3 regions of the Streptomyces sp. NPDC003635 genome follow, and region 1 is predicted to be linked to each of the others. Evidence: riboswitches for the same ligand, from Rfam matches in the RefSeq annotation. Region 1 holds a riboswitch; each other region holds the start of a gene.
What was found. Region 1 has a riboswitch for cyclic di-AMP ahead of ACWDRW_RS00060 (M23 family metallopeptidase). Riboswitches for the same ligand answer to the same signal wherever they lie in the genome.
Positions count from the first base shown of each region.

Region 1 (3,220 bases):
GGAGCTGCCCGCCTACGCGGTCGCCGGCTGGCTCACCCCCGGCGAGCCCTTCGCGCTGAGCTCGATGCGGGCCCGGCGCCTGGCCCGTCAGTACGCCCGCCGTCACGCCGGAAAGCGGGCGGCGCGGGAGGTGGCGCACTACGAGGCGTACGCGACCTCCCTGGCGTTCCTGCGGCACCGGGGCCGCCGGGGCCGCGCGGGCGCCGACTTCGTCGTACGGGAAGCGGAGTTGCTGGGGGAACTGTGGCGGCGCCGGGAGATCGCGCGGCCCGCCCTGGACCACGCGGCCCGGGTCACCGCCCCGCCGGTGCCGGTGCTGCCGCCTCCGTGGCCGGTCCACGGGGTGTACGGAAACCCGGCGCAGCCGACCTACCAGGCCTATCCCGCGTACCCGGGGTACAACCCGTACCGCACGTAGACATGCGTAACCGGCAGCCCTGACGTCGGGGGGATGTGCCGTCAGGACCGCCGGGGATCACACGGGGGGCTGAATCAGGGGTTGAGGCCCTTGCTGCGCAGCCAGGCCAGCGGGTCGATGCCGGAGGTGGACCCCTCGGGGTGGACCTCCATGTGCAGGTGGGCGCCGGTCACGTTGCCGGTCGCGCCCACGCGCCCGATGACGTCACCGGTGTTGACCTTCTGGCCGACGCTGACGCTGATCGAGGACTGGTGCGCGTACCAGATCTCGGTGCCGTCCTCCAGGGTGAGCACGGTCTTGTAGCCGTAGGAGCCGTCCCAGCCCGCCGCCGTGATCGTGCCGGTGTGGACCGCCTTGAGGAGGGTACCTGTGGGAGCGGCGAAGTCGAGGCCGGTGTGGTAGCCGGAGGACCACAGCGACCCGGCCTGACCGAAGGTCGAGGTGAGGGTGTACGAGGACGTGGGCAGCGCGAACTGCTTGGCGAGCTGGGCCAGCCGCTCGGCCTCGGCCTTCTCGCGGGCCTCCTCCTCCGCCTTCTCCTTGGCGGCCTGGGCCTTGGCCTCGGCCTCCTTCTCCGCCTTCGCGGCGGCTTCCGCGGCGGCCTTCTCGGCGGCAGCGGCGGCGGCCTCGGCGGCCTTGGTGTCGACCTGGTCCTGCTGCTGCTCGGCCTGGGCCATGATGCGGGCGCGCAGCGCCTCGCCGGCGTCGGCGGCCTGCTCGGTCCCGGTGGTGGTGACCCCGATGTTGCTGAGCGGGGTGGTGTCGGCCTCGGGAGCCTCGTCCGCGGAGTCGTTGATCAGCGGCAGGTCGGGCATGGTGATCGCGACCGGCGGCTTGCCGGACTGCGCGCTGGCCATGCCGCCCGCGCCGACGGCGGCTATGACGCCGACGCCGAGAACCGTGGAGCTGCGGGCGAGTCCGCCGCGCTGCTTGGCGACGCGGTGCCGGCCGCGTACCGGGCGAATGGACTCCGCGGTGGGGTTCCACTCCTCCCAAGGGCCCTCGTCGGTGCGGTGGCTGCCGTAGCCGAAAGCCTCGGTGTCACGCTGGCTCGGCACGAACGGGGCCTCAGGGCCAGGCCGGTTTGACGCCACGTGGGCGTGCTCCTTTCCTTCCTTCTCGCCTACCGGGTTAGCTGACGGGTTCGGAGCAGGAAGGTCTCCTACGCGCGTATATCCGCCGTTTCATGTCCGGCGAAATACGAGCGATTCACCCCAAGTTGGTGGTTCCCCGGTTCCCTTACGGGATTCGGCGCGTGCGCACGGAGCCGACTCTTGTGACGGCTGGGACGACCGCGCTGCGTTATCGAACGTTAATAGACCCGGGGCGCTGATTCCAAGCTGTTCCTCTTGATCATTAACGATTCCGGCCTGGACTTTCGGGTCACCAGGGGGCCAAATCGGGCGAGTTGGCCACGCTTCAGGTGTCACAGTAGTGCTGACGGTGTGTCAGTTGTTATGCGGAGGGCGTCTGTCCGGTCACCCCCGGTGACGGTCAGGGCCGTCGCACGGCGAGCAGCGCCATGTCGTCCGCCATCCCTCCCCCGCTGTGCCGGCGCACCTCCTCGGCGAGGGTCCGGATCAGCGTGCCGGGATCGGCGAAGGTGCGGCCGGCCAGCCGCAGCTCGGGGTCGTAGAAGGCGCCGTGCGCGTCCCGGGCCTCGGACAGTCCGTCGGTGTGCAGCAGCAGGGTGGTGCCGGGCGGGAAGGGGACCTCGTCGGCTGTGGCCGGCCAGTTGCCCAGCTCGCTCATGCCCAGGGGCAGCGCGGGCTCCCGGGCGGGCAGCGGGCGCACGGTGCCGTCGGGGTACAGCAGCAGCGGTGGCGGATGACCGCGGTTGACGACCCGTACGCCCCCGTCGCCGTGCGGGAGTTCGGCGAGTACGGCGGTGGTGAACCCCTCGACGGCGTCGATCCCGTCGCGCCGGGAGCCCTCCCGGTTCAGCGCCCGCTCCAGCCGCTGCGCGACCGCCTCCAGGGTCGGCTCCTGCTCGGCGGCCTCGCGGAACGCCCCGATGACGACGGCGACGGCCGCGACCGCCCCCATCCCCTTGCCGCGCACGTCACCGACGACGAGCCGGACGCCATAGGTGCTGTCCTGCACCGCGTACAGATCGCCGCCGATGAACGCGTCGGCCTGCGCCGCCTCGTAGCGGGCGGCGATCTCGTACCCGCCGAGCCGCTCCATGGGCAGGGGCAGGACGGCGCGCTGGGTGGCCTCGGCGATCTCGCGCTGCGAGGCGAGCCGCAGATGGCCCTGGCGCACGACGAGATTGAGCCCGGTGGCCAGGACGGCGACCGTGACGACGGTGAGCACCTCGGTGACCGTGTCCGCGTCGAGGCCGAAGCCGAAGCGGACATGGACGCCGTAGGTGGCTATCAGGGCCCCGATCCCGGTGACGACGGTGCCGAGGAGACTGAAGAACGGCGCGGCGACCAGCGGCGCGGCGGTGAAGAAGGGGACCGGGGTGTAGCCGCGGGGAGTGACGAAGTCGTACAGGACTCCGCCCGCGATGAGCAGCGCCGGGAGCAGCCGGACGAAAGTGCGTGCGGGCGGGACGCGCCGTGCGTTCGCCACCCCTGAGATCCGCACCGCCGCCTCCCACCACGTCCGCCGTCCCTCCAGGTTTCCCGGAGCGGGGGCGGGGGGCGATCGGGGTGGGCCGAGTGGATGAGACCGGGAACACACACGGAACGGACCGCGAACGGCCATGACACCCACGCGGAAACGACTGAGGGCCGGAACTCGTTGAACGAGTTCCGGCCCTCGGCCTTCAGTAGCGGGGACAGGATTTGAACCTGC
Region 1 covers NZ_JBSFOK010000001.1:16,607-19,826, forward strand. Annotated here, with positions in the region: gene ACWDRW_RS00055 (PrsW family intramembrane metalloprotease) at 1-418, shown strand, start outside; gene ACWDRW_RS00060 (M23 family metallopeptidase) at 493-1,512, opposite strand; cyclic di-AMP (ydaO/yuaA leader) riboswitch at 1,524-1,682, opposite strand; gene ACWDRW_RS00065 (PP2C family protein-serine/threonine phosphatase) at 1,913-2,995, opposite strand; tRNA gene ACWDRW_RS00070 (tRNA-Met) at 3,196-3,220, opposite strand, start outside.

Region 2 (3,220 bases), on a different contig from region 1:
GATCACGGCTGTTGGGGCCTCGACCACCCTGCCCGGCACACCACACCGAAGGCCGGACCCGGGGATCGGGGGTCCGGCCTTCGGCGGCGTGTCAGGCAGGTGGTTCCGAGTGGAGCGTCCGTCAGAGGGAGACGCCCTGGGCGCGGAGGTAGGCGACCGGGTCGACGTCCGAGCCGTAGTCCGGCGTGGTGCGGATCTCGAAGTGCAGGTGCGGTCCGGTCGAGTTGCCGGTCGAGCCGGAGAGGCCGACCTGCTGGCCCGCCGTCACCGACTGACCGCTGGAGACGGACAGCGAGGACAGGTGGGCGTACTGGGCGTAGTGGCCATCGGCGAGCTGGATGACGACCTGGTTGCCGTACGCGCCGGCCCAGCCGGCCGAGACGACGGTGCCCGCGCCCACGGCCTTCAGCGAGGTGCCGGTCGGGACGACGAAGTCGACACCGGTGTGGTAACCGCTGGACCACATGCTGCCCGCGACCTTGTAGGCGGTGCCGACACCGGCGCCGGAGACCGGAGCGGTGAAGCCGCTGGCCGAGGACTGGGCGGCCTGCGTGGTCGTGGTCGCCTGGGCCTCGGAGGACTGCGAGGCCTCCGCGGACTGCGACGACTTGGCGGAGTCCGAGGAGGACGTGGCCGAGGACGGGGTGGAGGACTTCGCGGCCGGCTTCTCGGCGGTGGCCGTCGAGGCGGCCTTCTTGCCGATCGACAGCTTCAGACCCGGGTGGATCAGCGACGGGTCGGCACCGACGGCGGCACGGTTGTCCTGGTAGAGCTTCTCCCAGCCACCGCTGACATCCTGCTCGTCGGCGATCTTCGAGAGATAGTCCCCGGACCGCACCGTGTACGTCTTCGCACCGGTCGTCTTCTTCGCGGCGGCCTTCTTCTCGGCCGCCTTCTTGTCCGCAGCCTTCTTGTCTGCCGCCTGAACCGACTGAACGGCCTTTTCCGAAACGGACTGCGACGGGGCCGCGTGGGCGCCGGTGGCTCCCAGAAGCGGGAGGGCGAGCGCGGCGCCACCGGTTCCGGCGACGGCGATCGTGCGGGTGAAGCGCAGGGTCTTGGGACGGCGGTGCTTACCCTTCGCGGGCATGGCGAATTCCTCTCCGGCGCCTGCGAGGTGAGCTGTCGGGTGCGGACTGGAGATGTCCGGCCGCGCGCTGGGCACGACTTGACCCCGAGCCTGTTCCGGAGACCGGACCAGGCGGTGGTGCCTGTGGGTCCCCCGCTCCTGCCGTGCACGGGTGAGTGTGCGGATTCCGAGCGGCGGCAGGATTCGGCGTCCGCTCGGATGGGTGGGAACGTAAGCGACCAAGACGCAAAGGGACAAGCAGAAGGTTCCACCCGAACCCATCCCTCTTGATCCCTTGTGGGAATTCGCCGTCACTTTCCGTTCATTAGGAGGTGCCCGTTTCCCGCAAATGCCCTTGAAAAACGCTTGAATTACGTGGACATGACGGGCGACGCACCGTCACGGATATGACCCTGCTCACGTGACGTTGCTCCAGAGTCCTTTACTCCAGAGCGAGTTGGAATGAAGGCTGCAATTCGGACAGAAGGACCAGAAGCGGCGCAGCCGGAGAAGTGACGCATCACGACTGTTAGACAAATCGGCGATGAATGGGCAGGGTTTCAGCGCTGTTCGCCCGTTTTGCCGTATTCAATGGTCGGCCATGGTCCATGTCGTATCGTCGGACCGTGCCCGCGGACGAGCAGAGTCGGCGGCATCCGGTGGGAGGAGCCCAAGTGACGCAGCAGGTCCCGTCGACCGAGCCCGAGCTGGCCGGAGTGCGCAACTTCCGCGATGTCGGCGGACTGCCGACGGTGGACGGCCGCCGGGTGCGCCACGGCGTGCTGTTCCGCAGCGGTCATCTCGCGCACGCGACCGACGAGGACGCGGCGTTCCTCGGCTCCCTCGGCCTGCACACGATCTTCGACTTCCGCAACACCGCGGACCAGAAGCTGGAGGGCCCCGACGTCGAGCTGGCGGGGGTGCGCAATGTGAACCTGCCGCTGTCCGACCCGGCGGACGGCGCCGAGTTCTGGAAGATGGTCCGCGACGGCGAGATCGAGCAGCTGCGGGAGATCCTGGACGACGGCAAGGCCGCGAACCGGATGATCGAGTCGTACCGCATGATCATCAAGGAGCGCACGGCCGAGCACTCCCAGGTGCTGCACTCCCTCGCCGAGGACAGCGTCCCGGCCCTGATGCACTGCGCGGCGGGCAAGGACCGGGCCGGTCTGTCGATCGCGGTGACCCTGCTGGCACTGGGCGTCGAGCGCGAGGCGATCATCGCCGACTACCTGGAGTCGAACGCCAAGCACCGCCGCTACCGGGTGCAGCGCAACAACAGCCACACCCCCGAGGTCATGGAGCTGCTCAGCCCGCTCTTCGACGCGCGCGCCGAGTACCTGACGGCGGCCTTCGAGACCATCAAGGAGACCTGGGGCGACGTCGACAGCTACCTGGAGCAGGCGCTGCGGATCACCCCCGAGGTCCGGGAGCGCCTCCGGGAGCGCCTGCTCGACTGAGCCGTACGACTACTGCTTCGCCCCCAGCTCGAAGAGCAGGTAGATGAACGCGGCGAAGACGTGCCCCACCGCGATGTAGATGATCAGGCGGACCCACAGGGCGCGCGGGAACTTCTCCTCCATGTCGGTCATGGCGTCTCTCCGGTCGGTGAGGGGGTGGGCCCCAGGCACAACGTGGCCGTGGGGCTCTGCAGCAGGGTGTGGACGAACAGGAGCTCGACCCCGCCTTCGTCCAGGGCGGCGATCCGGTGCGGGGTCAGCGAGTCGAAGTGGGCACTGTCGCCCGGTGCGAGCCGGTGCGTGGTGTCCCCGAGGCGCAGCCGCAGCCGCCCGCTGAGGACGTAGAGCCACTCCTCGCCCGGGTGCACCCGCACGATGTCGCCCTGGGAGCCGAAGGGGACGTGCAGCCGCAGCGCCTGCATTCCGCGACCGGGCGCCCCGGCCTGCCGGTACGTCCAGCCGCCGGCCTCGGTCGGTTCCATGTCGGCGGCGCGCACCACGGCGTCCCGGTCGGCGACCGTCTCGCCGAGCAGCTCCGAGACGGTCGTACCGTAGATACGGGCGAGCGAGAGCAGCATCGGCAGTGAGGGCTGTCGCTGCCCGGTCTCCAGTCGGGAGAGATGGGCGGGCGAGAGCCCGGCGGCACGGGCCGCGGCCTCCAGGGTGAGGGAGGCCTGGCGCCGCAGTGCAC
Region 2 covers NZ_JBSFOK010000090.1:6,885-10,104, forward strand. Annotated here, with positions in the region: gene ACWDRW_RS39505 (peptidoglycan DD-metalloendopeptidase family protein) at 122-1,090, opposite strand; cyclic di-AMP (ydaO/yuaA leader) riboswitch at 1,095-1,254, opposite strand; gene ACWDRW_RS39510 (tyrosine-protein phosphatase) at 1,744-2,529, shown strand; gene ACWDRW_RS39515 (DUF6126 family protein) at 2,539-2,661, opposite strand; gene ACWDRW_RS39520 (helix-turn-helix domain-containing protein) at 2,658-3,220, opposite strand, start outside.
Region 2: it holds a riboswitch for cyclic di-AMP, as region 1 does, so the genes downstream of both, ACWDRW_RS39505 (peptidoglycan DD-metalloendopeptidase family protein) here and ACWDRW_RS00060 (M23 family metallopeptidase) in region 1, are expected to answer to the same signal.

Region 3 (3,220 bases), on a different contig from region 1:
CGAAGTCCGCGGCGAGGCCCAGCCAGGCGACGCAGCCCACGGCCAGGGCGATCCGGGACAGGACCTCGTACCCGGTGAGATGCAGTCCGACCGAGACGATGCCGGTCGCCATCACCGCGGCACCGGCCGCCGGAGGACGCAGCGCCCACCAGGCGCGGAGTGAGCGAAGGGCAGAGGTGCCGGGCATGCGGCCGATGCTAAAGATCCCCGGGCGCGTTCCCCGCGGGCCACGCGCGCGTGGGGGACGAAAGCACCCACGCGCGTGAGGCGTGGCCTCCGGGGCCGGACGCGCGCAAGCGGGAGGCACCGAGAAGCAAGCCCCCGCGCCGTGCCTATCGGCTCCGGGCAGGCCGCCCGGGAGCGGGGATCCGGGCGGGGGCATCGGAAGGGACGCCCCCGCGCGCGTGCCGCCCAGGCTCAGGCGGGGCGGACCACGCTGTGGATCGAGCCCTCGCCGTCGTAGTAGATCGACTCCTCGCGCACGTACGTGCCGGGCTTCGGGGCGTGGATCATCATGCCGTTGCCGATGTAGATGCCGACGTGGGTGATGTCGTCGTAGAAGAAGACGAGGTCGCCGGGCCGGGCGTTGGCGAGGGAGACCGTGGTGCCGGCGTTGACCTGGTCGTAGGTGACGCGCGGGATGTCCACGCCCGCGGCCTTCCAGGCGGCCTGGGTGAGGCCCGAGCAGTCGTAGGAGTCCGGGCCCGTGGCGCCCCAGACGTACGGCTTGCCGATCTGCGCGCGGGCGAAGGCGAGCGCCTTCTCGGCCTTCGTGGCGTAGGAGGAGTCCGCCGTGGCGTCGGTCTCGCTGGTGCCGGTCGAGGTGGAGCCGGTCGAGGCGGAGCCGGAGCCGGTGGAGCCGCTCTCCTGCTGCTGGGCCGCCTCCGCGGCCTCCTCGCGGCGCTGCTCCTCCGCCGCCTGCTGCTCAGCCAGCTCGGCCGCCTTGCGCGCGGCCTCCTCCTGCTTCTTGCGCTCGATCTCCGCGAGCCGCGCCTTCTCCTCGGCCGTGAGCTCGGAGAGCAGCTCCCGCGCGTCGGAGAGCTTCTTCTGGACCGTGGACTTGGCGGTCTTCAGATCGCTCTGCGACTCGTTCAGCGTCTGGAGGCTCTCGGTGGCCTCCTGGCGCTTCTTCATCGTCTCGGACTGCTGCGTGATGTAGTCGTCGACCGCTTCCTTCTGACGGCCGGTCATCCGGTTCATCAGCTGGGTCTGGTCGAAGTAGTCCTGCGGGGTGTCGGCCAGCAGGAAAGTCGCGGTGTCGGGGGCGGAGGCACCGGTCCGGTACTGCGCGGCGGCGAAGGAACCGAGTTCCTCCCGCGCGTCGTTGAGCTTCTGGGTGCGCTTGGCGACGTCGTCGAGGAGCGTGTCGACCTGCTTGCGCTGCTTGGTCGTCTTCTCCTTGGCCGCGTTGTACTTCTCGGTCGCCGTCTCCGCCTGGCGGTAGAGGTCATCGACCTTCTTCTCGACCTCTTCGAGACTCGGCTTGTCGTCCGTGGCCGGGCTGGCGTTGGCCGTCTGGGACAGCAGGGCCACGGAGGTGAGAGCGGCGGTGGCCAGAGCAGGGGTGCGTATGCCTGCTACGCGCGTACCGGCGGGACGCGACTTGCGGTGCGACGCCAAGGGAGGCGACTCCTTCCGTACTCCGCCTACCGAGTTAGCTGTCGGGTTCGGGCGGGTGGTTAGGAAGGGTTGCCCTACGACCACGTCCCGGTGAGGGAGTTGGGTCGATTCACCCCAATGTCGGTGGGTCCCCGGCTCCGGTTGCCGTGGGCGGGCAACGGACTCGGCGGAGGCCGCGCGGCCCGGCGGGGTTCGCCGGTGGGGGTCGTACGGCCTGCCCGGCACGGTAGCCAACTCGTGTGGCCCCTGTGAAGGTTGATGGGTGATATGCCCGATACATTTTCGTGACCTTGGGTCAGGGCTTTGCGCGGCGTGGTCAATACGGACGGATCTGCAGCGACATGTACGTATTTTCTTCGGAGTGACGTCTTCCGCCCGCTTCCGGACGCTAGCTTCCAGCCAGCCGCGGTCGTGTGAGCCGCGGTGGGTGAGTAGGGGGTACGGGCATGAGGAAGCGCACGTCACTCGTCGTCGCCACGGGCGTCGCGCTCGCCGCCACGGCGGGCGTCGCGCCCGCCGGCGCGAGCGGGGGAGGGGACGGCCGGCCGGTCGTCCGGGTGATCGCGAGCGGGCTCGACAACCCGCGCCAGCTCTCGTACGACCAGGGGCGGCTGTACGTCGCCGAGGCCGGCCGGGGCGGCGGGAAATGCATCGGTGAGGGGCCGGAGGGGGAGACCTGCGTCGGGCTCACCTCGGCCGTCACCAAGATCTACTGGGACGGGGGCGCGTGGAAGCACCACAGGGTGGTGAAGGGGCTGCCCTCGGGCGCCGCCCCCGACGGCGGCTTCGCCACCGGCGTCGACGGTGTCTCCGCCCGGTACGGCGAGGTGTGGGGCGTGGAGACCTTCGTGCCGCCGGAGGCCGGGGTGCCCACGAGCCCGCCCTGGAACACCCTCGGCAAGCTGCTGCGCATCGGCCACGGGAAGGCGAAGATCGCCGCCGACGTGTCGGCCGTGGAGCTGAAGTACAACCCGCACAAGGCGAGCCTGGAGTCCAACCCGTACGCCGTCCTGGCCCTCCCGGACGGCCGGAAGATCGTCGCGGACGCGGCCGGCAACGACCTCGTCGAGATCTCCAAGTCCGGCAAGGCCCGTCCCCTCACGGTCTTCCCGGACCACAACGGCCGTGAGTCCGTCCCCACGTCCCTGGCGCTCGGCCCCGACGGCAAGCTCTACGTCGGCGAGCTGAACGGCCTCACCGAGAAGCCCACAGCGCGCGTGTGGCGCGTCGACCCCTGGAGCGGCAAGATCCTCGGCTGGAAGTCCGGCTTCGGCCCGATCAGCGGCCTCGCGGTCAACGGCGGCGGCGACCTCTACGTCAGCCAGCTCTTCGGCGGCGTAGTGACGAAGGTCTCGAACGGCAGGCGTACGCACGTGAAGGTGCCGTTCCCCGCGGGCGTCGCCGTCGACCCCCACGACGGAAAGGTCTACGTCTCGGCCTGGTCGGTCGCGGACCGTGACGGCACTGTTCTGGAGGGCGAGAAGACCCCGGGCGGCCAGGTCTGGAAGATCCTCGGCTTCTGAAACCAGCCGATCTCCTCAGGGTGGCGGCGGGCTGTCAGTGGGGCGCCCTAGACTCGGAGAGCGATGAGCAGCCTCTT
Region 3 covers NZ_JBSFOK010000004.1:9,741-12,960, forward strand. Annotated here, with positions in the region: gene ACWDRW_RS05340 (tellurite resistance/C4-dicarboxylate transporter family protein) at 1-187, opposite strand, end outside; gene ACWDRW_RS05345 (NlpC/P60 family protein) at 418-1,620, opposite strand; cyclic di-AMP (ydaO/yuaA leader) riboswitch at 1,629-1,799, opposite strand; gene ACWDRW_RS05350 (ScyD/ScyE family protein) at 2,067-3,143, shown strand; gene pcrA (DNA helicase PcrA) at 3,207-3,220, shown strand, end outside.
Region 3: it holds a riboswitch for cyclic di-AMP, as region 1 does, so the genes downstream of both, ACWDRW_RS05345 (NlpC/P60 family protein) here and ACWDRW_RS00060 (M23 family metallopeptidase) in region 1, are expected to answer to the same signal.